Regions from separate parts of the Mediterraneibacter sp. NSJ-151 genome, predicted to be linked through region 2. Evidence: riboswitches for the same ligand, from Rfam matches in the RefSeq annotation. Region 2 holds a riboswitch; each other region holds the start of a gene.
What was found. A riboswitch is a leader RNA that binds a small molecule or an ion and turns the genes downstream of it on or off. The one in region 2 is predicted to bind thiamine pyrophosphate.
Positions count from the first base shown of each region.

Region 1 (10,614 bases), on a different contig from region 2:
ATCCACGCAAGTCATGAAACTCCTTTTCCCTGACCAGCTGCTCCACATATTCAAATGCCGGACGAAAGTCTGTCCCTCCCTGACCATACAATTCCATATGTTCCATGTATTCTTTTAATTTCTCTTCGCTTGTAATCTTACAGTCAGAATGCACCTGCTCATCACACTGAATAATATGCACATTTATTTTCTTAAAAAAACTTTCATTTTCCTTCAGAACACTATAAGTCTCCTCCAGAAATTTTTGTACCAGTTCACCGGAGCACGACATGGAAGTATCTATAACAATCGCAAACTCTTCTATTTTCTTTACTTCTTTTGTTTCCTGCGGTTCTATCAAAGGCATGTTTCCATATAATGATAATCCATAACTATAAAAATTATAATCAAAAGAATCCGGGTCGATTCCCATTTCTTCCCTAAACACAGAAAACTTTCTAAGAAATGATTTGTAGTCATGCCGTTCTCTATTCTCTATTTTTATCTGTCCAATGAAATCACCATTTTCTTGTGATGCTTCTTTAGAAAATGTCTCCAAATCTGTTTCCATTTGTTCATTGATGTCCTGCCACTTCTGATTCAATATTGGATCTGGCTGTCGGTTTGGTTTCTGACTCTCCCAATATCGATGATCGTCCACATAAAATTCCTGTTCTAATTTCTCCCATTCCTTTTCTCCGAGATTCCAGCTTTGCAGAATCTTGAAAATACGTTCCGCATTCAGCACTTTTCCATTTGCTTCCTGCTCCAACCGCCTATATGTTTCACGCCGCAGCAAACTCTTAGACGCCCTCACCGATCTGTGATAATTGGCATCCACCAGATGTTCTACCGCAATATCACAGCTTAGCTCCCACACATTTCCATTTACAGGTTTTACGATATGACGAAAAATGCAATGATATACCATATGCAAATATCCCCGATTAACCTGAATTCGATTTCTTCGGTACATTCCACCCAATAATTGCGGATGATAAAAGATACTTCTTCCGTCCGTTCCAAATGGTGCAACCTCCGTATTCATCTGATAATCAAAACTGCTTAAAGCCACATCCAAAAAACGCATACCGAAATATAATTCTGCACGGGATGCATTCAAAATTTGTGTCCCGATTCGCTCTAATTGTTCAGCAAGTTCACCGGTCGCATCCAGTGTTCCTAATCCTTGATTGTCCATCTGCATCCCCTCCTCTTTTATAATTCAAACGTTTTCTTCTTCCGCTCCGGATACAAGCTCTGTTTTTCGTTCATAAGAAAGCTTAATGTTTCTCCCCTCTTTTTTTCAGAGGCTTCCATAATAGCTATGTCCAACATCTCCCGGCTCCAAAGATTTTGTTTACTCAAAAATTGCAATCGTTCAATCGCATCTTGCTCCACTAAAATCTCTGACCACTTTGCAAAATGTTCCAACATATAATCTTTATACTCATCTTTGTTTTTATCTGTCAAATCATACGGATATTCTAACCTGTTAAACACCATATCGACCAATACTTCTTGTTTATCCTGTGCTTTTGCCAAAACAAACAACTCATCATATTTTCGATAATCCATTTCCTTATTATAGAAACACTGTCGATAATTATTGCCCGTTCCATGATGTTGTGTAAACAAAATTCTTGCCGGTGTATTTTCCACCGCTTCCTCATAATGTTCCGGGAATACTAATCTTGCCTCTTTCCCTGCTTCTTCATATATAAAAGTAACATCTATCCGCTGCCACAAATCTCCAAGAATCTCTTTTACACAAGATTTCTCCCCCCGCTTCATATGCACTTTCAATCCACTCAATTTGCCACATCCGGTAAATGCTCCACTGCCTATACTCATTAATGTATTGGAAAATTCCAGATATCGCAATTCCTTACAGCCATAAAAGATATAATTACCGATTTCTTCAACAGTCTCTGGAAAGATAACTTTCTCCACATCTACTCCCGCAAGCAATTTATTATTTTCTTCCAGCAGAAGACCGTCTTCACTTTCATATGTAAGCACATCCGCATCTTCCTGTGATTTTCTCGCCGAAAATGTGTATGCAGCTACTTTTTTTACCGGATATCCGTCAATTTGTGCCGGAAGCGTTACGCAGGAATCCACTCCATAGCAACGGACAATTTCTATATAATCTTTTTGAATTCGATACTCTATTTTCATACTTTTACACCCTCGAAATTTTTCACTTTTCTTATTATAGCATAAAATTTTTTTCTTTTTCTGCACTTTTATCTGTACGATTTTATTTTGCGTTGACAAATAAATATCCTCGCGTTACAATTCGGTTGGTATATGGAAAAAAATTACTGTTCACATGGCATTTTATAAACAGTAATTAAAAGAATTTTCTTTTGAATTCTTATAGGTAACATAAGCAAATTTCAGGAGGATTCATATGAATATAAGTAAGCTAAAACACTTTACTTTACTGACTGTCAGCACACTCATTATGGCAGTTGGAACTTATTTTTTCAAATTTACAAACAATTTTACTTTTGGTGGTATCACCGGTCTTGCCGTACTGGTTGCCAAAACCGGGAAAATATCCGCCAGTGATTTTTCATTTATCATGAATATGCTGTTGCTGTTACTTGGATTTTTTGTACTGGGTAAAAAATTTGCAGCAAAAACTGCCTACTGCAGTATTCTGCTTTCTGTTGCACTTTCTGTCTTAGAACGTGTCTGTCCAATGACCCATCCTCTGACAGACCAGACGATGTTAGAACTTTGCTTTGCAATCGCACTCCCTGCACTTGGCTCTGCCATTCTTTTTAATATCGGCTCATCAAGTGGCGGGACGGATATCATTGCTATGATTATTAAAAAATACAGCAGTTTCGATATCGGAAAAGCATTGCTCGTATCCGACATTCTGATCACAATTGCCGGATGCTTTGTATTTGACATCAAAACCGGACTGTACTCCTTCCTCGGACTTGCCGTTCGTTCTTTCATGATCGACAACTTTATTGAAAGCTTTAATCTTTCGAAATATTTTAATGTTGTATGCGATGATCCACAACCTATTTGTGATTTCATTGTAAATGAGCTAAACCGCAGCGCAACTGTTGTAGATGCCCAGGGTGCATTTACCGGAAATGAAAAATATATTATCTTCACTGCACTCAACCGCCCTCAGGCAATTAAACTTCGTAACTATATCAAGGAGAATCAGTCAACAGCATTTATCTTGATATCGAATACAAGTGAGATTATCGGTAAGGGATTTCATAGTGTGTAAAGTAAAAAGAGAACCAGCCCGACTCAACTTAAATTTTGAGTCGGACTGGTTCTCTTTTAAGATAGGCGTTCTCTCTGCCTGCTCAAAAGGCAGCATACCTTCCTCCGTATAGAACTTCAAAGTACTGTAGCGTACTGCCGTAAGCCGCACAAGTTCTCCGATTGTCACATATTCCGCCTGTTCTATTACTTCCATACTTCTCTGTCTTGACATCTGCTCACCTTTTCCACTATTCACATACTTGTTATGTCAATACCCTTTTCTTACTACCAGTATGCCGGTACCAGATTAACTCCCTGAATCGGTACTTTATACGCCGTTTTTGTCATCGGGAATATACGATAATATATATTTCCTATTTTCAGCAATGTCTCACTGCCTATTCTTATTTCTTCTACTGTAAATCCTTTTTTACTCAGATATTCTACTGCCGCAGCCCTTCTGTCTGCTACATTTGTCCCCCAAATAACCATATCTATAAATACAGATTTCCTTCTGTCAAGATAAGGGAACGCAAGATTTACACCTTCTAAATATGGATTCTTGAACAACTTACTCTTTGTCTTTATAAAACGATTCATAACTCCTTCGAAAATACTGTGGAACTCTGCTTCCCATAGTGTACGATACTGCTCATCCTGCGTGGCAGCCTCTGTCATACGCTCTTCTACACGACTCTGCTCTGATACAGAAAACAAATCATGAATACAACCACTCTCACGAAGAAGCCATAATAAGACTGCATATTCCAAACTAATTGGACCATCCTCTAAAATCTCTGCACGAAGGCCTTCTTTTATTCTAACATAACTTATCTCATCACTAAGATATGCCTTCAGTTCAACACCTGATGTATCATAATCCATATCACATCCCAGAAGATCCGGAACTTCCTTTAAAAGTTCTTCTGCTTTCAGAGCATTTACCACTTCTTGCTCAATCTGAGATGTTTCTTTTTTCTTCAAAGTCTTTGCTATCTGCACTGCTTTCTGTAATGCTGCAGAAAATTCTGAAAATGAATTTATATCTCTCCCCAACTCTGTTTCCAACACCTGTGCCGCAGCAACCGCACGCAGCACCGCATTTTTTGCCACGCTTGGATGAAGGCTCTCCTGTCCGTTTAACGCAAGTAACGCATATTGCTGAGATAATATAAGCTCTTTCATAACATTCTTCCTCTCTTTCAATTTATCTGCGAAATCTATATTCCACTTACTACTTAGAATATATAATATAATATATTAATTTTCAAATTGTTACTGTTCACTCAAAGTTTCCATTTTTTAAGATTCCCCTTGCAATTTCATACATATAGATGCATAATATCACTAGACAACAATTTTATATTGTCACTGGGGAGCTGGCGAAAGCCGGCTGAGAGGAAACGTAATTCCGTTTCGACCCACTTAAACCTGATTTGGATAATGCCAACGGAGGGAATGTATACCATGTAATTGATTGAGATGCCCTCGCATCTCATTTCTTTTATTTCGGACAGCTGGTAGGATCTTCACTTCAGGTGAGGATCCTTTTTTCATCTCAATTTTTTCAAAATGACAAACGCATTTCCGAAGAAAAAGAAAAGGAGACTCAGATTATGAATGAAACAAATAAAACAAAAAAATTAGCACTTGCCGGAGTTCTTACTGCTCTTGCAGTTGTAGGAAGTTTTTTGAGCGTTCCCGTTGCCGGAAGTAAATGTGCTCCGGTTCAGCATATGGTCAATATTCTTGCAGCTGTTACACTTGGCCCTGGTTGGGGAGTTGGCATTGCTTTCTGTGCAAGCCTGCTTCGTAATATACTTGGTCTTGGAAGCCTTATGGCATTCCCTGGAAGTATGGTCGGTGCATTGTGCTGTGGACTGGTTTACAAAAAATGTAAAGTCTTAAGCCTGACTTGTCTTGCTGAAGCTATCGGTACTGGTATTCTTGGTGGTATCGCAGCTTATCCGGTTGCCCGTTTCCTTATGGGTGCTGCACCTGCAGGACTGTTCGTTTATGTAATACCATTCCTTATTTCTACTGTGGCTGGAAGTATTCTTGCATTTATCCTGATTTCAATCCTTCAGAAAAGTGGAGTGATGTCACAGCTCACTACAGCATAATTTTTTTGTTTGACCCAAAAGCGATACATTGGGGACACCACCTTGTACCGCTATAAAAAAGCAAATCGCTTTATGATTTTGTATATCATCAGATTGCTCTGATGTAGGCGTTAGCAAAAATATTTCATATCCATAGAGAAATATTTTTTCTTATTTCTTCTATGCTCATTCACTGGACGTGTTGGTTTTTCGATGAACGGTCTGTATCACTACAGACTTTCATCTTTCATGTACGCTGTCCGTATTTTGCTGACGTCATAAATATAATTTATTTTTTTATTAAAATGATTGGAGGCAAAATAACATGAGAAACTACACAACCCAGATGGATGCAGCCCGCAAAGGAATTGTCACTCCTGAAATCAAACTTGTTGCTGAAAAAGAACATATGGATGTTGATAAACTTATGACACTTGTTGCTGAGGGTAAGGTTGCCATTTGTGCAAATAAAAACCATACTTGCTTAAGTGCTGAGGGTGTCGGAAGTATGCTCCGCACAAAAATCAATGTCAATCTTGGTGTATCACGTGACTGTAAAGATTATGATGTAGAAATGCAAAAAGTAATGAGCGCGGTAAATTTAGGTGCCGAAGCAATCATGGATCTTTCAAGCCATGGAAATACTCAGCCTTTCCGCCGCAAACTGACAAGCGAATGTCCTGTTATGATTGGAACTGTTCCTGTTTATGACAGTGTTATCCACTATCAGCGTGACCTTGCAACACTTACAGCTCATGATTTTATCGATGTTATCCGTATGCATGCAGAAGATGGTGTTGATTTCGTCACACTTCACTGTGGAATTACAAGAAAAACAATCGAGCAGATTAAAAAACATAAAAGAAAAATGAATATCGTAAGCCGTGGCGGAAGCCTTGTATTTGCATGGATGAGTATGACAGGTAAGGAGAACCCATTCTATGAATACTATGATGAAATTCTTGATATCTGCGAAGAATATGATGTAACAATTTCTCTTGGCGACGCCTGCCGTCCTGGATGTCTTGCAGATGCAACAGATGTATGCCAGATTGAAGAACTTGTTCGTTTGGGAGAACTTACAAAACGTGCCTGGGATCACAATGTACAGGTTATGGTAGAAGGTCCTGGACATGTGCCGCTTGATCAGGTTGCAGCCAATATGAAAGTACAGCAGAGCATCTGTATGGGAGCTCCTTTCTATGTACTTGGACCTCTTGTAACAGACATTGCTCCTGGTTATGACCATATCACAGCTGCCATCGGTGGTGCCGTAGCTGCTATGAGTGGTGCTGCATTCCTCTGCTATGTAACTCCTGCTGAGCACCTTGCTCTTCCAAATGTAGAAGATACAAAACAGGGAATCATTGCTTCTAAGATTGCAGCTCATGCAGCCGATATTGCAAAAGGAATTCCAGGTGCACGTGATATTGATGACAAGATGGCCGATGCCCGTCGCGTTCTCGACTGGGATGCTCAGTACGCATGTGCTTTAGATCCTGAAACTGCCAAAGCGATCCGCGACAGCAGAAAACCGGAAGATGATCACAGTGACACTTGCAGCATGTGTGGAAAATTCTGCGCTGTCAGAAGTATGAACAAAGCACTTGCCGGAGAATATATTGATATACTGTAAAACCAAACATGTCGTAAATAAGTAGCCTGTTGGCTACTTATTTACGACATAGTTTTTATTTCTGGAAATTTACTTTACCACATTGTACGCAAAACATCACCCTTTAAATATAGATTTCCCCTTGCTTCTTCTTTTACAGACTTTAGCTTCTGTTGATTTACCATATAAGATATATTTTGCCGAGAACACTCTAATAAATTACAGCTTTCTGTTGTATCAAGAATATTTTTTTGTACAAACTTCAAACACTGGAGCAAAAATGAATTTACTACAAAAATATATCTTCGTGCCACTTGACATTTTTAAGCAGATTCAGCACAATGAAAACAGAACAATAAAGATAGAAACAAGGCTGGAAGCATGGCTTGCGTTTCTGTGCATGGATGAACCGGAAGCAATCATTGAGATTATTGAACGATATCCGGATTTCAGGGAAATGTACACACAAGTCTATGAGATTTGCCGGAATGTCGAAGAGGTGATGAATATGTTTTCGAAAGAGTTGATAGAATTAGACCGGAATACAACGAAGTTGATGATTGACGAAATGCAGAAAGATATAGAACAGAAAGAAAAAGAACTTAAGAAAAAGGATGAAGAAATCCAAAAATTAAAAGAAGAATTACAGAAACAAAAGTAATATACTACTGTATAAAAGGGCGCTGTCACATAGCACCCTAAAAACAGCCCATTTTGTACATAACAAAACAAAATGAGCTGTTTTTCTATATTATCAATTTATGATATTTTAAAAGATTCTTATTGTGGCTGTTTGCCGATATAAGCAAGGATTCCGCCATCTACATACAAGATATGTCCGTTTACGAAGTCAGATGCATCAGATGCCAGGAATACTGCCGGTCCCTGAAGGTCTTCCGGTGTTCCCCAACGAGCAGCCGGTGTTTTAGCAACGATGAACTGGTCAAATGGATGTCTGCTTCCGTCTGCCTGTCTCTCACGCAGTGGTGCTGTCTGTGGTGTTGCAATATATCCAGGTCCGATACCATTACACTGAATATTGTACTCACCATACTCAGAACAGATATTTCTTGTAAGCATTTTCAATCCACCCTTTGCTGCTGCATAAGCAGATACAGTCTCACGTCCAAGCTCACTCATCATAGAACAGATGTTGATAATTTTTCCGTGTCCTTTTTCTTTCATTCCCGGAATAACTGCTTTAGAAACGATGAATGGAGCATTCAAATCTACATCGATTACTTTTCTGAACTCATCAGCTTCCATTTCAAGCATTGGTTTTCTCATGATGATACCTGCATTATTTACAAGAATATCGATGATTCCAACTTCTTCATTGATTTTAGCAACCATTGCCTGAACCTGTGCTTCATCTGTTACATCACATACATATCCGTGTGCATCTACACCGATTTCTTTGTATGCAGCAATTCCTTTATCTACTTTTTCCTGACTAAGATCATTAAAGCAGATTGTTGCTCCTGCTTCTGCATAAGCAGATGCGATTCCAAATCCGATTCCATAAGATGCTCCTGTTACGAGTGCAATTTTACCTTCCAGTGAAAAATTAACCATGTTAAATTCCTCTCTTTCTTCTTATTTATAATTGGGTTTATATGTTAAGGATTATTATTTGTATATTAAATGCGTGAGCTTTTAAAGCCCTTCTATTATTATCTCAAATCTTTATTCTCGATATTGTCCATATCGCCGTAGTCCTGATTTTCTCCGCACATTCCCCAGATAAATGTGTATGCTCTTGATCCACATCCTGAGTGAATTGACCAGCTTGGAGAGATAACAGCTTCTTCATTATGCATAATGATGTGTCTTGTCTCCTGTGGCTCTCCCATGTAGTGCATTACAAATGCATCATCTTCCATATCAAAGTACAAATAAACTTCCATACGTCTGTCATGTGTATGTGCTGGCATTGTGTTCCATACGCTTCCTGGAAGAAGTTTTGTCATACCCATAGCAAGCTGGCAGCTATCTACCTGACCTGTCACGATATATTTGTTGATCACTCTGTGGTTAGAATCTTCAAGTGTTCCCATTTCCACTTTGTTCTCATCTTTTACAATCACAACACCCTCTTCAGGTTCTCCCTCAAGTTTGATATGTACTGTTGGGTAATCAACGTGTGCCGGAGCACTGTTCAAATAAAATTTAGCCGGACATGAGGCATCTTTGCTTTCAAATGTAATATCTTTTGATCCACGTCCGATATACATTCCATCTCTTGCATTCACTTCATAAACACGTCCATCAACTGTCACAATTCCGTCTCCACCGATATTGATCAGTCCCATTTCTCTTCTCTGAAGGAAATATTCTGCTCTTAATTCATCCCCTGCTGTCAGTGCAAGTTTCTCCTGAACCGGTACTGCTGCTCCTGTGATGATACGGTCAATGTGGCTGTAAACCAGATTGATCTTGTCTGCCTGGAACAGATTCTGAATTAAAAATTCCTCTCTCAATCTGTCTGTTGTGTAGTGTTTTACATCTCTTGGTGATGCTGCTGTTCTTACTTCCATGATAATCCTCCTGTTATTTTTTGTAATAGCTATTTGATTTGTCTAAACAATGAAGTTCTGCTTTTTTAATGAGTTTTTTCTCATCTCTTGACTATACTATACCATTCGCTTTATTCCTTTTCTTGTGAAATGTTGATGTAAATGTTGAATATTTTGAACATACCTCGTATAATCAAAATAAGAGTTCAAGATTTGCATGTTTTATAGACTCAATTTGTTCAAACATTGCAATATTATTCGTATATTTATTCAAAAGAAAAGGAGGTTTAACCCAATGAAAGCTTGTTCTACATGCAAAGAATCTATGAAAAATTGTATCGATACACATTCCTTTGCATTTGCTCATTTATATAGTGATGAAAAAATCATGGATATGCATATTCACAATTGTTATGAAATCTATTATTCGATCTCCGGTGGCAAACAATTTCTGATTGATAATTGTCTGTATGACATCCATCCCGGTGATATTTTTTTGATCAATCAATTTGAAAGCCATCATTTAACTCAGATTGATCAGGAAACTCATGAAAGAATTATTTTATCTATTGACCCAGATTACCTGACACAACTTTCTACCCCAAACACCGACCTGAACCATTGCTTCAGTTTTCGAGATACCCATATGCCTCACTGTGTCCATTTAACACCGGAAGAACAAAATCGATTCATTTATTTTATTCATAAATTTCAATCAAACGAAGGAATTGGTGAAGATTTATTAGATAAAGCAGTTTTTCTTGAATTGATGGTATTTTTAAATCAGACATTCCAAAACAGAGGTGCCGCTACTATAAAAAATGATGCTGAAAAATCAACATCCAAATATCATACGCAAGTGGATGAAATTCTTTCTTATATTAATTCTCATATAAAAGAACCTCTGACTTTAGAAGATTTGTCGGCACATTTTTATATGAGCAGTTCCTATATCTGTCGTATTTTTAAAGCAGCTACCGGAACAACGATCAATAAATACATCACTGCAAAACGACTGACCCTTTCAAAATCTCTGCTTAGTCAGGGATACAGTGTGACTGAAGCATGTGAGATGTGCGGATTTAATGACTATAGCAATTACTTAAAGGCATTTACAAAAGCAGTGGGCATATCTCCGAAGAAATATGCCCAGTTTAAT
Region 1 covers NZ_JAKVPP010000014.1:89,820-100,433, forward strand. The annotation lists gene LQE94_RS13280 (vWA domain-containing protein) at 1-1,180, opposite strand, end outside; gene LQE94_RS13285 (leucine-rich repeat domain-containing protein) at 1,198-2,160, opposite strand; gene LQE94_RS13290 (YitT family protein) at 2,396-3,241, shown strand; gene LQE94_RS16550 (MerR family transcriptional regulator) at 3,176-3,454, opposite strand; gene LQE94_RS13300 (hypothetical protein) at 3,508-4,407, opposite strand; TPP riboswitch at 4,585-4,697, shown strand; gene thiW (energy coupling factor transporter S component ThiW) at 4,839-5,345, shown strand; gene thiC (phosphomethylpyrimidine synthase ThiC) at 5,650-6,960, shown strand; gene LQE94_RS13315 (hypothetical protein) at 7,220-7,600, shown strand; gene LQE94_RS13320 (gluconate 5-dehydrogenase) at 7,720-8,514, opposite strand; gene kduI (5-dehydro-4-deoxy-D-glucuronate isomerase) at 8,613-9,476, opposite strand; gene LQE94_RS13330 (helix-turn-helix transcriptional regulator) at 9,751-10,614, shown strand, end outside.
Region 1: it holds a riboswitch for thiamine pyrophosphate, as region 2 does, so the genes downstream of both, thiW (energy coupling factor transporter S component ThiW) here and LQE94_RS07260 (TenA family protein) in region 2, are expected to answer to the same signal.

Region 2 (10,614 bases):
GACTTATCGCCAGCCTGCATATATGCACCGTCCAGCAAGTAACCGTTTGGAGCTTTTGTTTCTTCTACGGTTAGTGTTCCAAGTGGAAGAACTGCCTTGCCGTCCTGCATATAGAAACTGTCGCCAGATACTTTGTATGTGTCCGCTAATTTTGTAACATAATGGATTGTACCGTCGCTGTCTGTTTCGGCGATTGTCTTTGTAACCCATGTTCTTGTAGCTTCGGCAGGGAGATTGTCTTTATTGTAGAAGCCAGTATAATACTTCCATGTAAATTCCGCACCTGCTAAAGAAGCGTTCCCCTGCGGATTGTCTTTCTGTGTTTCCATATCAATCTTGAAGAGTTCAATCAAAGTGTCTGTTACCTTTGGTGTATCTGATACGTTCAAGGTCGCTGTCTTTCCAGCTTCAACCTTTAAGGAATATATATTTGTATCAACCTTATATCCTGCTGGTGCGGATAATTCCTTGATATAGACTGTGTCAGCCTTTACCTCTACGACATCTGTATTTCCGTTTTCATCAGTCGTAAGGGTGGCAAGCTGTTTCGTGCAGTCCTTATCAGCAAAGACACCGTATGTCGCACCAGCGATAGAGTAATTCCCGTTACCGTCTGTAATGCTGGTATTACTGGAAGTCTTTTGAAGTTTCGCATTTCCAACATTGAGTTTCGCCCAGAATTGTCCCAATTCCTGCCCCTCGCCAGAGTAGATATAACCGCCACATTCATAGCGTCCTTTATTCTCTTTGACAAAGGCTCTTGCACCAGAGAAAACTTCGTCCTGCGTAGCTTTTGGAATTTCATCATAAGAAGCTCGCACGTTGTCGCACTGCCAGCCAAGATGTACGCTCAATCTCTGCCAGACCACACATTGTTCCAACAGATAGACTTGCTTGTAGTTCAATTCCTTGTGAGTTTCGCCATACTGTTTGACATACTCTAAGGATAACGCCACATCTGAAATCTGGTCGGCACTCATACGTGAGCTTGCGTCAGCTCTGGTCTTGTAACCATTCTTAAAATCTGTATTGATGTCGATACAATAGGCAGTTTCGCCCTCGACTTTCATATAGCCCTCATTGAATGTCGAACCGATAGAACCGTCATTCATTACTTTTTCAATGATACCGACACGCTCTGCACTTTCCGTCCAGTATTGCTTACTTTCTGCATGGACGGGTGTAGTCGGTAAAGCAGTAACGACAGTTGCAAGAGCTAAGAAGCACGTACACAATCGTTTTAACATCTTTTTCATAAAATCTAATGCTCCTTTCATTTTGGGTATAAAAATAGACGCTCATTTCTGAACGTCTACATTATTGAAAGGCTTGTCCTCTCACACATATTCTATTTTAATAGGTACAACAGTTGCCTTTCTCCTTGTATTTTCGTTGTTTTCATCACTTGCGTTATCTACAACCTCCATGTGGTGGGGAAGAAATCTCTAATAGATATTCCACATTGGCCCGAACATTATGAAGTTCTTTCATATCATTTTTGGCCTGCTTATAGGCAGAATAGGCTTTCCGTTTTTGTTCCAGAAGATCGGTGTATTCCTCTCGGAGAGATTTGACAGAGGGGAGCTTTTTGATTCCCAGTTCGTCAAAATGATTCTTCGCTGTCTGGTGCAGTAAGATTTCCGCCTCATGTGCAACATGGAATTAAAAGGCTGAGCGCCAGCGGAAAAGATACCTCCTGTCTACGCATTTAGGGCGTTAAAAGTCCACGGAAATCAAGGGTTTTTCCGCATGGCCGGCAGGCAGGTGGATAAAGTTATCCTGTTCCCCGCAAAACGGGGTTCTAAATGCGGGAAAAAGGACAAAAAAGAAGCGCCAGATGCAGAGGCTTTGATACCTCTGCGCCCGGCGCTTTTTCAGCCTATTAGCTGATCTACATAGGTAATTAGAGGGTGCAGATGTTTCAGGCGAAACATCTCAAATAACTTATCTGGATTTACCCATTGAACATCCACAACTTCTGTTTCCTGTAAACGCATTTCTTCAATCTTTATATCCTTATGAAATAGCCAAACATCGTAAAAATCCTGCACATTTTCCCGTCTGCTCTGATAAATCAATTTTTCACTTCCGGGAGTAAGCAGTATTCCTAATTCTTCTTTTACCTCTCGGATTGCTCCTTGTAAACTGGTTTCCCCGGAAAGTACAGAACCACCCGTACATTCCCAATAAAGAGGGTATTGCTTTTTCGGATGCCGCTGTGATAAAAGATACTGCCCCTGCTGGTTGACGATCCATACACTCACAGATAAATGATACAGCCCTTTGGGTATGATTTCTCCACGGCACACTGTTATTCCAGACTTTTCCCGTTTTGCATTATATAAATCCCATTTTTCCATTTTCATACCTCTTTGTGTGGGATCGGTGCTTGCCGAAAATCAAGTAAGTAAATATCCGCAATCCTTTCTATTTCTGTACGCTGATCTGCGGAATACTTATCATAAATCCCGCCTGCTAACATACGGGCTGCCTTTGCGCTTTTAATTGCTGGAAGCACATCATCAAACACAATACAGTGTTCAGGTGCAACCCCTAATTTTCTTGCGGCCAATTCAAAGACATCCGAATATTCTTTTCCCCGCTGAACCTCATCTGTTGAACATAGAGCGTCAAATAATTCTAAAATAGAATTGTTCTTTAAGCATGGAATATAGAGCTTTTCCGGCAACCCCGTAGCAACTGCAAGTTTTATTCCATGTTCTTTTAAGCGCAGAAGATAATCAAGGGCATGGGGCAGCAGACCGACATGGTTACTGTATTCCTCGACCGCCATATTATTCCATTCCTCAATAATTCCCTCTACCGTTTCCTGCAATCCAAAAAGATCAATGGTATATTGTGCGGCTTCCTCAAAACTCCTTGCACATATTTCAGTTACATAATTTTCCGGGACAGGAAGATTTCTCTTTTTCAAAAACTGAATATCTATATGCTCCCATACATCCATTGAATCCAGAATTGTTCCATCTAAATCAAAGATTGCCGCATTAAAATCCATGTTTCTTTTCCTTTCCGCAAAATAAATCTTTCAGTTCCGCAGCAGCAGCTTTTATATCGGACTGCGCTATGATGGCAGATACAACAGCCAGCCCGTCAATTCCCATGGGCTTGAAACGCCCTGTATTTCCTTTATTGATACCGCCAATAACAACGATCGGCAAAGAAACGGCTGTGCGGATTTTCTGTAATTCCTCCATTGATACAGAATCAGCGTCGGTTTTAGTTCCAGTAGGGAACATTGCGCCAACTCCCAAATAATCTGCACCATCCTGTTGTGCCTGTATTGCTTCTGCAATGGAAGATGCAGATACTCCCAACAGCATATTTTCCCCAATTACTTTGCGGACGGCAGCCGCAGGTAAATCATGCTGTCCAATATGTACCCCCGTAGCCTGCACAGCCATTGCAATATCTATCCGGTCGTTTATGATAAGGGGAATATGGTATTTATCCGTAACCTGTTTCACGGCAACAGCCTGATTGTAAAATTCTAATGAGGACAATTCTTTTTCTCGGAGTTGTATCATTGTGCAGCCTCCTAAAATTGCCTGTTCTACCGCTTCTGTCAGGCTATCGCAGCTCATTAGTTGACGATCAGTAACAAGATAAAGTGTATAATCAAAGTTCATTTTGCACCTGCCTATTCTTTAGATAAACCATGCTGATACAATTCGTAGAAATGGTGCGTTGGGCCACAGCCTTTTCCAATCGCAAGAGAGTGTTCGATTGCCATTGTGACATAAGCCTTTGCAGATTCGACTGCAAGCGGAACACTTTTTCCCTTTGCAAGCTGGGAAGCGATTGCAGAAGAAAAGGTACAGCCTGTCCCATGAGTATTTTTCGTATCAATGCGGGATGTTTCAAAATGGTAGAAATTTTCTCCATTAAATAGGACATCAACAGCATTTCCTATATGATGTCCACCCTTGACAACAATCGCCTTACAACCCATGGCATATATTTTTCTTGCGGCAGCCTCCATATCTGAAACTGTGGAAATCTGCATATCTGCTATTTTCTCTGCCTCTGGAATATTCGGAGTAAGTACATCGGCCAGTGGAATTACTGTGTCTATCAAGGTGGAAACCGCCGTAGGATTCATCAATGGGCAGCCATTTTTGGCATACATAACCGGGTCGATTACGACATTTTGGGGCTTATATTGTAATAGTTTCTTTGCCACCGCTTTCATACATTCTGGTGTAGAAAGCATACCGATTTTTACTGCGTCCACTTCAATATCTTCAAATACGGCGTCAATCTGTTTTTCAATCATATCCGGGGTAATATCTTGGATGTCGATAACACGGCTGGTGTTCTCTGCAACAACAGAAACAATAACACTCATTCCAAATACACCGTGAGCAGAAAAAGTTTTCAAATCAGCCTGAATACCTGCACCTCCGCTGCAATCTGATCCGGCAATGGACAATACTTTTTTCATTTTGCATTTTCCTCCATTCTCTCGTTCCGATAGGCCATCTTCCAAAAAGCAAGCTCTAACAAACTTGCTTTTTCAAAAATATCAGCCAGATACTTTTTATTTGCTACTGATAACCCGGCACATTTATGCTCTGCAAAAGCAGACCATTCTTTGCAGCTTTCTGCATATTGTTCATCCGCATAATCTTTGATAAAGTCCCAATATCTTGACTGTCTGCTTGTAGGAACAGCCGCCAATTTGCGGAATATATAGCTGTAACTTAGCATACAGGGAAGAACCGCCATTAAAATTTCTTCATTCTTTCCATGTGACGCAATCTCAAACATGAAATCAATGTAATTTTGATTTTCAGGCAGAGGAGCGATCAGTTCAATATCATTATCCGTCATGCAAAATTGCTTTAGATAATCCAGACGCACTTCTGATTCCGTATCATTTACAAAATTCAGCATGGAATAGTAAAGCTGAATTTCTCTTAATGTATCAGCATGAAAAATTGCCTTGCCGTATATACGGGCATAGTTTTTCAGATAGATACTATCCTGAATCATATATCTCTTGAACTTTTCAAGAGGTAGCTTTCCAGTTTGCACTTCCTGCACAAATGGGGTAGCTGCACATTCTTCCCAAATGGGGATGTTGCGGGTTAAAATGTCTTTCATAAATGCCATGTTTGTTCCTCCTAAAATAAAAAAATAGAGCCTCTAAAACAATTAGAAGCTCTTTCAGACGCAATACGAGCGTAAGAAATTGCTTCCCTACGCCGGTATTAGCCGACAGGTCCAGAGGTCAGGTCTTACCTTTTTCAACTTGTTCAGTTCCCTCGCAAACACATATCATATCTTATTCAATTAAAAAGGACATTCCCAAAACAGAGAATGTCCAAAAAATACGAATCTGTATTCTTTAGCTCCCTGCGTTGGTATTAGCCAACAGGTTCAAAGGGTCAGGTTTTAACCTTCTCAACTACAAGGTAGTCCCCCTGCTTGAGTATTATTATAGTTAAGAAGTCCCGGAAAGTCAAGGTCTATAGAATTCAAGTTAGCAAACCTTATTGACGGGATTTTTCTGTGCTGCGCTGCGGTTGTGGTGGGGAAGAAATCTCTAATAGGTATTCCACATTGGCCCGAACATTATGAAGTTCTTTCATATCATTTTTGGCCTGCTTATAGGCAGAATAGGCTTTCCGTTTTTGTTCCAGAAGATCGGTGTATTCCTCCCGGAGAGATTTGACAGAGGGGAGCTTTTTGATTCCCAGCTCGTCAAAATGATTCTTTGCCGCCTGGTGCAGCAGAATTTCAGCTTCATGTTCTGTTCGGAATTTTTTGCTGTACCCGGCTTTGCGATATTCTACATAGACAGCCCGCGTTTTCGCATAGTTTACGATCTGTTTTTGCAGCTCGGCATTGGCGTTCATTTTTGACTCCAGATCTTTGATCTGAACGGATAAGGTATTGAAATTAGTGGTAGTGGCGTTGGCTTTTTCCAGAAGATCCTCATAACCCATATCGCCATGTTCTTTTAAGTAGAGCACTGCCTGAGAAAGCTGCTTTAGGTTGAACACTTTTGCCCAGCGCTCATAACCAGGGCCCTTGCCGGAACGGATTGCAACTTCAATATCAACCAGCAATCCAACTTTGGAAACCGTTTTTTTAGAAAAGGCATGGCGGGGTTTTACTGTCCGTGTACCGGCAATCCGTTCTTTGATGGCTTGTTCTGTATAATCGCCTTTGAGCGTATCGCATCGGGTATAATTTTCTTGTCCCGGAACTCGGAACCGAAGATGTTTTCTTTCACGGTTGACTTCCAGCCCAGCAGTTTCCAGCTTCTGTAGAAGTTCCTCAAAATCTTTTGGCTTTTCCTCTAATGCAGCATCAATAGCAATGCGTATCTGCTCCTGAAAGGAAGGCTGCTTTTTATTCCCCAGCCATGTGCCATAATGCTCCCGGCTGGGTTTCGGATTTTCTACAATCGAAAGTCCATGTTCCAAACACAGCTTGTCATTCATTCGCCGGATTGCCCAGGTAGAACCCCAGAAGTTGCGAAATTTTTTCTGACAGTCCAGTGTAGTAGAGTTGATAATGATGTGATTATGGACATGGTGCTTATCCACATGGGTGCAGACAACAAAGGCATGGTTTCCTTTTGTGAGCTTCAGTGCCAGCTCCCTGCCGATCTGATTAGCTTCTTCTGGCGTAACTTCGCCGGGCTTAAATGCCTGACGGAGATGGTAGGCGATCACATCATCTGCACCCTGATTTCTGCCGGTCAGATTTGCATACTGTCGTTTGGACAGAAGAAACTCTGCATCAGCAAGCCGGGTATCACACTCATAGCCATAAATGAATTTTCCAAAATCGGTTTTCTGCGGATTTTCTACATAATCAATAATATCTGAGATCGCAGTAGAGATATTCCGACCTTTTCCTACATGCAGAGGCATCAGTCTTGTGGTCGCTATTTTCGTCACCTCCTTAACTTAATTCCAATCAGAGAAGTTATAATTGCAGAAAAAGAGCGGGGCTGCCTATGCGCCCCGCCAAATCTGCTTAACCAAATATAAAATCCTTTAAGGCACTGTTTGCCCCGCCAATGATCCCTACCAGCCATGCAGCCGCCAGAGGCAGACCGTATGGACTGATAAGAAAGGCGATCATAAGCCATGCAAGACCCGGCAAAAATCCTGCGACAAAGAACAGCACCAATGCCGCCAGAAAGATGATCCCAGAAAGAATCCCAAGTACCGCACCGGAAAGAACCACTAAAAATTTACATACCAGATAAAGAATCCCCGTAACCAGCATAAAGGGAAGTGCCAGTAATTTACCTATCAAACGCATACGCTTTGCCTCCTTTCAGAAGGGCATCTGCCCTTATAAAAATTTTACCGTGACGGCAAAAAGAAAGCAACGGCTTTCCGGCTGTTTATGAAATGTTTGCAAATCCCCGGATCAGTTTGTCCATGCCATCCCAAAGGCTATCCAGACGGGTGCGGATGTCATCTATATCTGCGGCATAAATATTGCCGGTCTCATTGGCCCGTCTGGTATATTGGTTTAAGTTATTGGAACAAATGCGGAGAAGCCGGATCATTTCCTGAATATCTCCCATATCAAGGTGGATGATGTAACCGTCTACGGCCATCTTTCGCAGATATGCCGACAGGTTGGTAATGCCAAGTTCCGCCATGCGTTCTTTTACCAGTTCGGCCTCCGCTTCGGACATGACAAATTCGACGCGGACGGATTTTTTGTTATGCCCGCCATTCATCGTTCCAACCCTCTTTTATGAGATGAGACCTCCTGCGTCGAAACCGCCGTCTTTGCTCTTTTGAGTTTTTCCCGCAGGGTGGTCTTTTCCAGCTTATCAAGATATTCCTCCAGATTTCCGGCTGTCGCATGATAGCTGCGTTTGAGGCGTTCCCGTTTTAGAATTATCATCAGCTCCGGCTCATTTTCTGGCAGATAAGTCATTGTTTTAGGGGCTCCATGCTCTGGCATAAGCCGGTTCATAAATTGTCTCCGTTCCTGATAGGGAATCGTGATAACATTTCCATCCTCAAAAGCAACGGCTACATTTCCGATTGGACAGGTCAATTTTTTCATCCGTTCCACATGTTCTCTATAATTTAGCGGATAGAGATCGCCAAATATTTTTCCGTCCCTGACTTCTTTCAAAGAGATGGCATAAGCCAAAACGGGATCATTTGTCTGCTCCTGGTAAAACCGCCACACTTTGTTTTCATGGCTGCCCTCCAGATAAACTTCCCGTTCGCGCAGGGTATAGGTTCCGCAAGGGCGTGACATCCAAAGAAGCTGTTTATCCTCTGAACGCTCTGACACAGCCAGTTTTGAGATCAGTTCCTTATCCAGGTCAAAGTCCTCTTTATAATGTTGGGTATGAAGATCTACGATACGGGAAAGAGCACCCAAAAGATCTACATCCTCAAATCTTACCCCGGCCATCAGCGTTCCCTTTCCGGCACCGGAGGGATCATCTGCCTTGCTTCATGCTCCGGTTTATCTGCTTTCAAACGGTCCATCAAAGACGGCTTTGCTTCCGGCACCAGCTCCCGGATTTCTTCATCCGTCTGTCCGTCTGTCAGATCCGGGCGCACAGGAGGTTCGTTGTTCAGCCTGCCATCCAGCATATTGTAGTTGCCGGTTTGTCCTTCCTCATAAAGTTCCGCATTGCGCAGATAACTCTCCGGCGCCTGAAACGGCTGTCCGGCAAACAGAATTTCTCTTTGGGTGGTAAACTGTGCAAGGACCCCATTTTGCAGTCTTGCAAATTCTTCATACTGGCGCAGGGTAAGCCCTCGTTCCAGCATTTCCGTCTGGGTATGCGCCCAGCCTTCTCCATAAAGAAAATAATACATGTCGGGCTGATCACAGACAAAGCACAGGGAACCATCCTGATTGTCATAGTAAGATGGCTGCATATCCTGACAATGGCAGCGTTCCTCACGCCCCAAATACACACGGTTGTCCGCACCCAGCATAGCGACCATGCCTGCGTAATTACTATGAACCGCAGAGCGGATTTCTACCAGCGGATCTGTTTGAGAAGGAATCTGTCTGCCCGGAATCTCATTTTGTTTTTCCGATGCATCATTTCTTGGTGTCACTTCTTCATGGCTGCGTGCATCCAGCTCCGGTTGAGATGTTCCTTTCCGAACAGCACCGGGTTCCGGTTCTTTTTCTTTCACATAGTATCGGACATTTGCTGTCGTATGCTCGTTGGCTTCCTTTGCATAGTTTTCAGCATCGGCTTTGCTATCAAATTCCAACGGTTTTCCATTTTCCTTGCACCAGCTTTGTGCCGGTCCGAAAATAGAAGTGCTGCTTCGTACCGCCCATACACCATAGGTCCGTTTCTTTTCCATTCCGCATCCCTCCTTATCGTTCCTGCTGTTTGGAAGTTTGCTGCTTTTTTACCGGGTCTGCCGGTTTTGTTGCTTTTAGCTGCTGACGGAGAGAATTCTTATGCTCCGGTTCGGAATCTGTGATGTTGACATATTCGCCAATGATACAGAGCGCTTCTCCATAACTGCCGGAAGCAAATACCCGATCAGACATTTCTTTTGCCTGTTCTTTCAGACCATGCTCCCGCAAAGTACGGGAAGCAATACCCAGCAGATTAAAAATGTTCCCATCTGCTCCGATCAGCGGACAATCCGGTTTATCTGCCAACGCTTCCGGTGTTTCTATAAATCCGCCTAAATAATTCGGCACAAAGTCCGACAGCCATGTGCCGCCATAGACTTCATGGGTCTGTAAACGCCACAGGGCAAGTTTTCCTATATCCAGTTTCACATCATCAAACGGGTAAAGCAAACAGGTCAGTTCTCCGTGCTGAAAAGCAAACACATTCTCAAACTGACTGCCATCTTTCAATATGCCTGCCTGTGTCAGCATTTCATTGATTCCGTCTACCCATTCTGTCAGATCCCCGCCACAGCCCTGTAAAATCAGTCCTTCCTTATCCGGCGTACGGCGAAGATCCTCCGCAGTAATCGTGTTGATATTCAAAAAATCGCCTCCTATCGTTTTTGTTAAAATATATGTTTTGTCCGCAACTTAACCTCATTTCAAAGCACTGGAGTATTCTTATACAGCGCCCTTGAAAACAGGTGCAAAAAGCCCTTGAAAATCAAGGACTTTTGGGGCTAAGTTGCGTACATATCATAGTTGGTTTTGCCGCTTCCGGCGTTTGCGTTCCCGCTCGGATTTCCGTCTTGCATAGATCCGGCAGGCATCAGAACAATATGCCTGGCTGGTTATAGGAAGATACACTTTTCCACACACAGGGCATATTTTCTGTCTCATGGAGGTGTCCTCGCCGGTAATGGCTGATTCCAGTGCTGCATCCACCGGCAGCACCGCTTTTTCAAAGTACCTGCAATAAGCACCGGTCCACCATTTATTCAGCATATAGCAAGGACTGTCCAAAGGAAGGCAGATCTTATCCTGAGAGTCATAGTTGGCGCAAAGCTCCGTAACCAGCTTTCGGATCGCAGCCCGCTCCGAGCGGTTCAATTCTCTCTCTGCCATAACGCCTACCTTTCCGGGGCACTTCTTTGCCGGCCGCTGGAAATTCCGGTTATATCAGTAACATTCCTGGACTGTGAAAGGGCATCGGCAATAGAG
Region 2 covers NZ_JAKVPP010000005.1:224,445-235,058, forward strand. The annotation lists partial or broken gene LQE94_RS07235 (SrtB-anchored collagen-binding adhesin) at 1-1,256, opposite strand, end outside; gene LQE94_RS07240 (NUDIX hydrolase) at 1,875-2,360, opposite strand; gene LQE94_RS07245 (HAD family hydrolase) at 2,363-3,019, opposite strand; gene thiE (thiamine phosphate synthase) at 3,009-3,650, opposite strand; gene thiD (bifunctional hydroxymethylpyrimidine kinase/phosphomethylpyrimidine kinase) at 3,662-4,465, opposite strand; gene LQE94_RS07260 (TenA family protein) at 4,462-5,136, opposite strand; TPP riboswitch at 5,360-5,459, opposite strand; gene LQE94_RS07265 (relaxase/mobilization nuclease domain-containing protein) at 5,517-6,926, opposite strand; gene LQE94_RS07270 (CD1845 family protein) at 7,015-7,305, opposite strand; gene LQE94_RS07275 (plasmid mobilization protein) at 7,391-7,735, opposite strand; gene LQE94_RS07280 (hypothetical protein) at 7,732-8,430, opposite strand; gene LQE94_RS07285 (DUF4316 domain-containing protein) at 8,430-9,350, opposite strand; gene LQE94_RS07290 (hypothetical protein) at 9,364-9,996, opposite strand; gene LQE94_RS07295 (cysteine-rich VLP protein) at 10,150-10,518, opposite strand; gene LQE94_RS07300 (hypothetical protein) at 10,524-10,614, opposite strand, start outside.

Region 3 (10,614 bases), on a different contig from region 2:
TTTTTAAATGCACGTGAAAAATGTAGCTGATTCGGATATCCTACTGCATTTCCAATATCTGCGATTGAGAGTGAAGTGATTTTTAAAAGCTCGGCAGCTTTGGTCATGCGATAACTAATCAGAAATTCCTGAGGGGAACGTCCAATTGTGTCATGAAAGATTTTTCCGAAATAGCTTCGGTTCAATCCGCAGGAAGCGGAAATATCTTCTACGGAAATATCATTCTGAAAATTCTGCTCGATATAAGAAAGAGCTTCTTTGACATAAAAGTCCCGGATACTTCCGTTTTGTTTTACGTGAACTGTTGCAGCAGAACGCATAAAATAATCTAAAAACAGATAAAGATGTCCGATTAAATGAAACGGAGATTCCTCAGGATGCCGGCTTAGATAAAGCATTTCTTCCATCATCTGATTGCGAAGTTCTTTTGAACTGGCATGATACACAGGATGATTCAGGCTCAGACCTGCGGTTGTAACAATCTCACGGGCACGAAGACCATCGAATTCTACCCAGGTGTATTCCCACGGAAGCGTGGAATCAGCAATATAAGTCGTAACCTGTCCGGGAAAAAGCATGAAGCCCTGTCCGCTTTTTACCTGCCAAGTGATGGTGTTTCCATTTTCATCATCTGCAAGTAATGTTCCTGTTCCGGAAATTACATAATGGAAAATGTAATGATTTCTTGCGGCAGGACCAAAAGAATGTGCCGGTGCACATTGTTCCCATCCATATTGATATAATCCAAGATCAACAAAATTTTCATTTGGAAATACAGAAAAAAGTAAATCGCTCATTTAAATCACCTCTGATATCATTATATATCAAAATACTAGATAACTTCAATATACGAGATGGAAAATTGCATTTTGATATAAAACATAAAAAATACAGATATTTACAGTCGCATAAAGATATGTTAGAATTTATTTATCAAATAGAAAACCCGAATAAAGAGACAAAAATATTCCGGAATGTGTCAAAATGAAAGGTGTATGGTAAAAGGAAGGAGTAATGAAATGTATAAGAAGAGCAATCGAATCATCTGCATAGGACTGATGTTTTGCATGACTTCGGCAATGATACTTGGAGGATGTGGACAGAAGAGCGATAGTAGTGGAAAAATAGAAATCGAGCTTGTGCAGTATAAACCGGAAGCGGTGAAAACATTTGAAAAAATTGAAGAAGAATTCAATGCAACTCATGATGACATTCATTTAACAATTGAATCTCCGAATGATGCGATGACAGTTCTTAAGACACGTTTTATCCGAGAGGACGCACCGGATATTATTGGAATCGGAGGAGATGTCAATTTTTCTAACTTTATTGATTCTGACATGCTGATGGACATTTCAGATTATGAAGGACTGGACTCTATCAAACAGGCATACCTGGATATCGACAAGGCACTTGAATTTGTGCCGGAGGATGGTGTATATGCTGTGCCATATGTGGCAAATGCAGCAGGAGTTTTGTATAACCGAGAAATGTTCAAGGAACATGGATGGGAAATTCCTGAAACGTGGGATGAATTTGTTGCTCTCTGTGATCAGATTCAGAGTGAAGGAATCCAGCCATTGTATTTTGGATTTAAAGATACGTGGACATGTCTTGCACCTTGGAATGCGATTGCGGTGGATCTTGCACCGGCAGATGTTTGCCGCCAGGTGAATAAAGGGGAGACAACATTTTCAGAAGAATACAGAGAAGTGGCGGAAAAGATAAAAGCACTGCTTGAATATGGACCAAAAGATCCTTTTGCTTATGATTACAATGGAGCCTGTACAGCATTTGCAAATGGAGAATCTGCAATGTATACAATCGGAAGTTATGCAATCCCACAGATTCAGACAGTAAATCCGGACATGGATATCGATTCCTTTGTAATGCCTGCCAATGATGATGCGTCGGAGAATAAATTGAATTCCGGTGTGGATCTCCAGTTCAGTGTCATGAAAGACTGTAAGAATAAAGAAGCTGCATATGAAGTACTTGATTTTCTTTTGAAAGACGAAAATGTACAGAGTTATCTGGATGAACAGAAAGCAGTTCCTTGTAAAGAAGGAGATTTTGAACTTGCTTCAACACTTGATGGAGTGAAAAGTTTTATAGAAGAAGGGCGAATGGCAGATTATCAGGATCATTATTATCCTTCAGAGATGTCAGTAGATGCACAGATTCAGACATTCCTTATGAAGGGGGATGTAGATGCATTCTTAACAAAGTTTGATAAAGACTGGAAGAGATATAACCGTGATATCATCCGTAAAGTTGAAGACTATGAGAAAGAACATGCAAACGAAGATTAAGGAAGGGGTATTCAAGCATGGGAAAGAAATCAATGAGTGGAAGAAAAAAGACATTTCTTCTGATTACGATTCCAATCGTGGCGCTGTTTTTCTGTTTTAATACATTGCCATTGATCAAAGGTGTGATTTATAGTTTTACAAATTTTAAAGGCTATGGAAGTTTTGACTGGGTAGGTCTTAGAAATTATCAAGATTTGTTTACAGACAGCAGAGTCGGAGGATCTTATCTGTTTACATTTAAATTAGCAATCGTAGCTACAATTGTAACAAATGCAATCAGTCTGATCCTGGCACTTGGACTGAACAGCAAAATTAAATTTAAGAGTGCATTTCGTGGAGCATATTTCATTCCAAATGTTCTCGGAGCATTGGTTGTAGGATATATTTTCAATTACTTCTTCACATACATTCTTCCGGCTTTCGGGGAAATGCTTGGAAGTGAGACACTTTCCTCCAGTATGCTGTCCAGTACAAAACTGGCATGGATCGCAGTTGTAATTGTATGTGCATGGCAGGCAATTGCGATGAATACAATCATTTACATTTCAGGGCTGCAGACAGTTCCGGAAGATATTTACGAAGCAGGAGCAATTGATGGTGCAACAGGATGGAATAAGTTCAAGCATCTGACATTCCCGCTTATTATTCCATTCTTCAGCATTAACATGGTGCTTTGCGTGAAAAACTTTCTGATGGTATTTGATCAGATTATGGCATTGACAAAGGGCGGTCCGGCGCAGAGTACAGAATCCATTTCTTATCTGATTTATAACAATGGTATGAGCGGCGGTCAGTTTGGATTCCAGAGTGCAAACGCAGTGATATTCTTTATTGTTATTGTTGTAATTTCTGTATTACAGATGACGATCACAGGGAAAAAGGAGGAGCAGCTGTAATGGAAAAAATGAAAATAAAAGAACGGGTAAATTGGCCGGTAACAATTTTACTTTTACTTGGGTTGGTCACAGTTGCATTTCCATTGTATATGACAATTGTAATTGCATTGAAGAAACCTTCTGAGATGACAAATAGCATCAGCGGAATCCTTTCGTTGCCAAGTCATTTCAGTCTGGAAAATTTTGCAGAGGCAATGCGGGTGACAGATTTCTGGCATTCTCTTGGAAACAGTGTGCTTATCACGCTTGTAACAGTTGTACTTTCTATTCTGATTCATTCTCTTCTCGGATATGCAATCGGAAGAAATAAAAAGAGTAAATTTTACAAATTCATCTATTTCTATGTTGTCAGCGGAATGTTTGTTCCATTTGCAATTTTGATGATGCCTGTTGTAAAGCAGACAGCACAGATGGGGCTGGCGAACAGGGCAGGAGTTATTATTCTGTATGTTGTATTCTATATGCCGATGAATGTGTTGCTTTATTCCGGATATCTGACGAATATCCCGTTGGCACTGGAAGAAGCAGCCTGCGTGGATGGTGCAAGCACATGGAAAACTTATTGGAAAATTGTATTTCCAATTATGAAACCAATGCATGCGACAGTTGCAGTTCTGACAGCACTCGGCACATGGAACGATGTAATGACACCACTTGTAATTATGTCAGGCTCAGGAAGCGGAAATACACTGCCATTGGCACAGTTGACCTTCCAGACACAGTTTGGGACAAACTATAATCTGGCATTTGCATCTTATCTGTTGGCATTGCTTCCGATTCTGGTATTCTATCTGATTTGTCAGAAGCATATCCTCAATGGAGTTGTAAACGGAGCGGTGAAATAATAAAAATTAGAAATAAGTTTTTGGTCGCACATAGTGTGAACAGTAAAAATAGCGAAGCAGGAGCAAAAAAGTAATGAAACCCTTGCTTCGCTATAATAGAAAAAGGAGTATTTTAGGTATGGGAATTATATATTGCGAGAAAGATAGGACATTTACATTACAGACAAAAAATACGACATATCAGATGCAGGTGGACCAATATGGATTTTTGCTTCATCTGTATTATGGAAAAAAGATAGAAGGATGTATGGATTATCTTCTGACACATTATGACAGAGGATTTTCAGGAAATCCGTATGATGCAGGAGAAGATCGTACTTATTCTATGGACACACTTCCGCAGGAGTTTCCTTGCTATGGAAATGGCGATTTCAGAAGCACTGCCTTAGTAGTTGAAAATGCAGACGGAAGCATGAGCTGTGATCTTCGATATAAGAGTCATACAATCCTTAAGGGAAAATATAATCTGGAAGGACTTCCGGCAGTTTATGCAAGTGATGAAGAAGCGCAAACACTGGAAATTTTGATGGAAGATCAAGTGACAGGAGTTAAAGTGATTCTGCTTTATGGTGTTCTTTCAGAGTTGGATATTATTACAAGAAGTGTGTGCATAAAAAATGGAAATAATGGGAAAATCTATCTGAACAAAATAGAGTCTGCAAGTTTAGATTTCCTTTATGGAGATTATGAACTTCTAACATTTTATGGTAGACATGCGATGGAGAGAAATGTCCAGAGAGTTCCGGTAGTGCATGGAACACAGAAAATCGGAAGTGTCAGGGGAACTTCCAGCCATCAGTATAATCCGATGATGATTCTTGCTGAGAGAGAAACGACAGAAGATAAAGGAAACTGTTATGCGATGTCCTTTGTATACAGTGGATGCTTTCAAGGGGAAGTGTTAAAGGATCAATTAAATCAGACGAGAATGATGCTTGGACTTCAGGAGAAAGCTTTTCGTTATCCGCTAGAGAAAAATGAGATGTTCAAGGCACCGGAAGTAATATTATCCTATTCTTCACGAGGAATGAACCAATTATCTCAGAATCTGCATCAGTGTATCAGAAAGCACATTTGCAGAGGAAAATATAAAGAACAGGTTCGTCCTGTATTGATCAATAGCTGGGAAGCATCTTACTTTGATTTCACGGGAGATACAATCTATGAGCTTGCAAAAGCGGCAAAAGAAGTAAACATTGATATGCTTGTTATGGATGATGGCTGGTTTGGAAAACGTGATGATGACAACAGCGGACTGGGTGATTGGTTTGTGAATGAAAAGAAACTTGGCGGTACACTTGGAAATCTGATAGAGAGAATCAATGCTCTTGGTGTGAAGTTTGGTATCTGGATCGAGCCGGAGATGGTTTCAGAAGACAGTGAGCTCTATCGAAAACATCCGGATTGGGCATTGACGATTCCGGGAAGAAGACCGGTCAGAAGCAGAAATCAGCTCGTACTTGATTTTTCAAGAAAAGAAGTTGTAGATGAAATTTATAGTCAGATTTGCAAGGTATTAGATCAGGGAAATATTGAATATGTAAAATGGGATATGAACCGAAGCTTGATGGACATCTATTCAGCGACTACGAAAGACCAGGGAAGAGTGTTACATGATTATGTGCTGGGACTTTATGATTTTCTGGAGCGTCTTGTACAGAGATATCCGAATCTTTTGATTGAAGGCTGCAGTGGCGGAGGTGGAAGATTTGATGCAGGGATGATGTATTATACTCCTCAAATCTGGTGCAGCGATAATACAGATGCGATTGACAGACTACAAATCCAGTATGGAACATCCTTCGGTTATCCGGTGTCAGTAGTTGGCTCTCATGTATCAGCTGTTCCGAATCATCAGACAGGAAGAAAAACTCCGCTTCATACAAGAGGCGTTGTGGCAATGTCCGGAACCTTTGGATATGAGCTGAATCTTATGAACCTTTCGGAAGAAGAGAAACAGGAGATCAGAGAACAGATTGCAGAATATAAAAGCTATGCGCCAATCATTCAGAACGGATTATATTATCGTTTATCTAATCCGACAGAGGAAGAAATCTGTGCATGGGAGTTTGTTTACACTGATGAAAAAGAGCAGAGCAAAGTACTTTTAAATATAGTAATGCAGGCAATACACGGAAATATGACAGTAAATTATGTTAAGCTTCAAGGACTTGAAGAAGCAGCCGTGTATCGGGAAGAGAAAAGTGGAAAAAGGTATACCGGCTCAGCACTTATGTATGGAGGTATGCCATTGCCTGTGGAATTGGGAGAATATCAGGCATATCAGTATTGTTTTGTGAGGGAATAAATATATCAAATTGTTGATAATGAAATAGAAAGTGATGAGAAATGTGAATAATATAGAAAAAATATTTACGCAACGTATGGAAAAGCATCAGGATGAACTGCGCTGGCTTTACATGGAGTTGTATGGAAATGATGCAATGTATGCAGAACTTTGTAAGCAGATGTATGATTATTATTCAAAGCGTGGCACAGAATTAAAAAAGAGAGATGCTAAGAAAGAGAAGAATCCTGACTGGTTTAAAGAAAAAGAAATGCTTGGCATGATGTTATACATTGACAACTTTGCCGGCAATCTGAAAGGTGTAGAGAAAAAGTTACCATATTTAAAAGAGTGTAATGTAAATTGTATTCATCTTATGCCATTTTTGGATACTCCGAAAGGAAAATCAGATGGCGGATATGCAGTGGCAGATTTCAGGAAGGTGAGGCCGGACCTGGGAACGATGAAAGATCTGGCAAGATTGACAGAAAAATGTCATGAAAATGATATGAATGTGTGCATGGATTTTGTGATGAATCATACTTCAGAGGAACACGAGTGGGCAAAACGTGCAAGAGCCGGTGAAGGGGAATATATGAGCCGGTATTTCTTCTATGATAACGGAGAGATTCCGGCAAGATATGAAGAAACGGTTCCACAGGTGTTCCCGACAACAGCACCTGGAAACTTTACATGGCTTCCGGAAATCGGTCATTATGTGCTTACGACATTTTATCCGTATCAGTGGGATTTAAATTACCGCAATCCAAGAGTATTTAACGAGATGATGTATAATTTCCTTTTCCTTGCAAACCAGGGAATGGATATCATCCGAATTGATGCAGTTCCCTATATTTGGAAAGAACTTGGAACGAGCTGCCGAAATCTGAAAGAAGTACATACAATTGTAAGAATGATGCGCATGATTGCGGAAATCGTCTGCCCGAGTGTGATACTGCTCGGTGAAGTTGTTATGGAGCCGGAAAAAGTGGTACCGTATTTTGGTACAGTCGAAAAACCGGAATGTCATATGCTATATAATGTTACAACAATGGCAACAACGTGGAACAGTATTGCAACAAGAGATATCCGGCTTTTGAAGAAGCAGATGGATATTGTAAGTCGTTTGCCGAAGCAATATACATTTTTAAATTATCTTCGTTGCCATGATGATATTGGCTGGGGACTTGATTTTGATACCATGAAGCAATGGGGAATGGAAGAGCCTTCTCATAAACGTTATCTGAATGATTATTTCACAGGAAAGATAGAAGGAAGTGTCAGCCGCGGAGAATTATATAATGACGATCCTGTAACACAAGATGCAAGATTTTGCGGAACGACAGCGTCTATGTGTGGAATTGAAGCAGCGGGATTTGAAGGCAACAAAGAGAAAATGCAGATAGCGATACAGGAAGATTTGATGTTGCATGCTTATATGTTGACACAGTCGGGAATTCCGATGCTTTATAGTGGAGATGAGTTGGGGCAGGTAAATGATTATAGTTATAAAGAAAATCCTGAAAAAGTATCTGATTCACGTTATCTCCACAGAGGAGCATTCCAGTGGACACTTGCAGATAAGAGGAAAGATCTTTCTACCGTACAGGGACAATTATTCCAGATGTTGAACCTCCTGGAACAGATTAGAAGACAAGAAAAAATCTTTTCTCAGGAAGCGGAAGTGTATACTTATGATGTTCACAATGACAGCATTTTAGGAATACTTAGAGAATATAAGGGCGAGCGTTTCATAGCACTGTTTAATTTCAGTGAGAGAGAGCAGACAGCGTGGATGCAGGAAGAAGGCATTTTCAGAAATCTGGTGAATGGTGAGATTATAGAAGTGAAAGATCCGGTTTTAAAGGGGTATGATTTTGTCTGGATGAAATATAAAATGTGAAATGCCGGCCAAATGGAGAGAAAACGGTTGACATCTCCCAGACAAGCTTTTATACTAAGCATGTGAAGAAAACACGGGGAGCTTGTGTACCAGGCTGAGAGGAAGTTGAGAACTTCGACCCATAACCTGATTTGGATAATGCCAACGTAGGAATGTATAAAGCAGTACTTTAGAGAGATACATTTGTTGGTATCTCTCTTTCTTTATAATCAGGCAAAATTGATAATTGAAGATTGAATAAGTTGAGATTGAACAAGAGTTCATGAAGGGGTGCACCACCACGGGTACATTTCTTTCATGAACTCTTTTTTCATTTCATAAGGAAAGGAGCAGTTATGATTACAGTAAATGGAAAACAGATTCAACTGGCATCTGAAATGAGTGTTGCAGATTATCTGGAACAGAATAATTATCAGATAAAAAGGATTGCGGTGGAATTGAATGAAGAGATTCTGCCAAAATATAGTTACTCGGATACAATGCTCAAAGACGGCGATCGTCTGGAGGTTGTGACATTTGTAGGAGGGGGCTGATATCAAATGGCATCTGAAAAAATATTAAGTAAAGAAGAAATTGAAGCGGCACTGAATGAACGACATTCATCGGAAAAGCAGAAATTATTGTCGCAAGGACAGGTGACAATAGCGGGACTGGGCGGATTGGGCTCGAATGTGGCTTATTCGCTTGCAAGAATCGGTGTAGGGCGTTTACATTTGATAGATTTTGATGTCGTGGATATTACAAATTTGAACAGGCAGCAATATTTTATGGAGCATATAGGAATGCCAAAAACAGATGCATTGAAATCGTTGCTTTTGAAAATCAATCCTTATCTGGATATTCGCACGGATTGTGTGAAGGTGACGGAAGCGAATCTGAAAGAGCTGTTTGAGGATGCACAGATTGTCTGCGAGGCATTTGATAATCCAGAGGCAAAGGCGATGCTTGTAAATGGGATTCTGGAATATTTTCCGGAAAAGAAGCTTGTGTCAGCAACAGGAATGGCCGGTTATGAGAGTAGCAATACGATTTGTACGAAGAGAATGATGAAAAATTTTTACTTGTGTGGAGATCGTGTGACAGAGCCGACTTATGGAAACGGATTGATGGCTCCAAGGGTGGCAATCTGTGCGGGGCATGAGGCAAATATGATCACACGCCTACTTCTTGGAGAAGAGGATGTCTAAAAGGGCATCTTGGGATTAAAAAACAAGGTGATTATTCTAAAAAATCACAATATAACATAGAAAGAAGGATTTAAATCATGAATCAGAAGGATACATTTACACTTGGCGGAAAAGAATTTAATTCGCGTTTTATTTTAGGATCAGGAAAGTTTTCATTGGATCTTGTGAAAGCATGTGTAGAAAAAGCGGGGGCAGAGATTATCACGCTTGCCCTCCGTCGTGCTAATGAAGGTGGGCTTGCAAATATTCTGGATTATATTCCGGAAAATGTAACACTTCTTCCGAATACTTCCGGAGCAAGAAATGCAGAAGAGGCAGTTCGTATTGCAAGACTTTCCAGAGAAGTTGGATGTGGTAATTTTGTGAAAATTGAGGTTGTAAGAGATTCCAAATATCTTCTTCCGGATAATTACGAGACAATCAAAGCAACAGAAATCCTGGCTAAGGAGGGCTTTGTAGTTATGCCGTATATGTATCCTGATTTGAATGCAGCAAGAGATCTTGTCAATGCGGGAGCTGCTTGTATTATGCCTTTGGGAGCACCAATCGGCTCCAATAAAGGTCTTTGTACAAAAGATTTTATACAGATTTTAATTGATGAGATTGACCTGCCAATTATTGTTGATGCAGGAATCGGACGTCCATCTCAGGCTTGCGAGGCAATGGAAATGGGAGCAGCTGCAGTTATGGCGAATACAGCAATTGCGACAGCAGGAAATGTTGCAGAGATGGCAGAGGCATTTAAGAAAGCAATTGAGGCCGGAAGAAGCGCGTACCTTGCCGGACTTGGAAGAACACTGGAACGAGGTGCAAGTGCATCTTCACCACTGACAGGATTTTTGGAAGACTAGGAGGATGTGAAGATGGAAAATACACATATTAATGAAAGTATTTTAAGCGAAGAGATTCTGGAAGATCAGAAGAAAAACAGAATTGATCATATGACATATCTTCAGGGAATGGAAGACATTGGTTCGGAAATTATGGATCAGGTAATAAGTGCAATGGAGGAATATGATTACAGTAAATATACAGCGGCAGATGTAAAAAATGCGATTGCACATTCAAAGCGTACCCCGGAAGATTTCAAGGCACTTTTATCTCCGGCAGCGTTACCATTTCTGGAAGAAATCGCGCAGGCCGCACAACTGGAAACAAGAAAACATTTTGGAAATAGTGTTTAT
Region 3 covers NZ_JAKVPP010000012.1:19,239-29,852, reverse strand. The annotation lists gene LQE94_RS11920 (AraC family transcriptional regulator) at 1-797, opposite strand, end outside; gene LQE94_RS11915 (ABC transporter substrate-binding protein) at 1,020-2,312, shown strand; gene LQE94_RS11910 (carbohydrate ABC transporter permease) at 2,330-3,208, shown strand; gene LQE94_RS11905 (carbohydrate ABC transporter permease) at 3,208-4,053, shown strand; gene LQE94_RS11900 (alpha-galactosidase) at 4,172-6,361, shown strand; gene LQE94_RS11895 (amylosucrase) at 6,396-8,243, shown strand; TPP riboswitch at 8,308-8,413, shown strand; gene thiS (sulfur carrier protein ThiS) at 8,579-8,776, shown strand; gene thiF (sulfur carrier protein ThiS adenylyltransferase ThiF) at 8,783-9,430, shown strand; gene LQE94_RS11880 (thiazole synthase) at 9,508-10,281, shown strand; gene thiH (2-iminoacetate synthase ThiH) at 10,294-10,614, shown strand, end outside.
Region 3: it holds a riboswitch for thiamine pyrophosphate, as region 2 does, so the genes downstream of both, thiS (sulfur carrier protein ThiS) here and LQE94_RS07260 (TenA family protein) in region 2, are expected to answer to the same signal.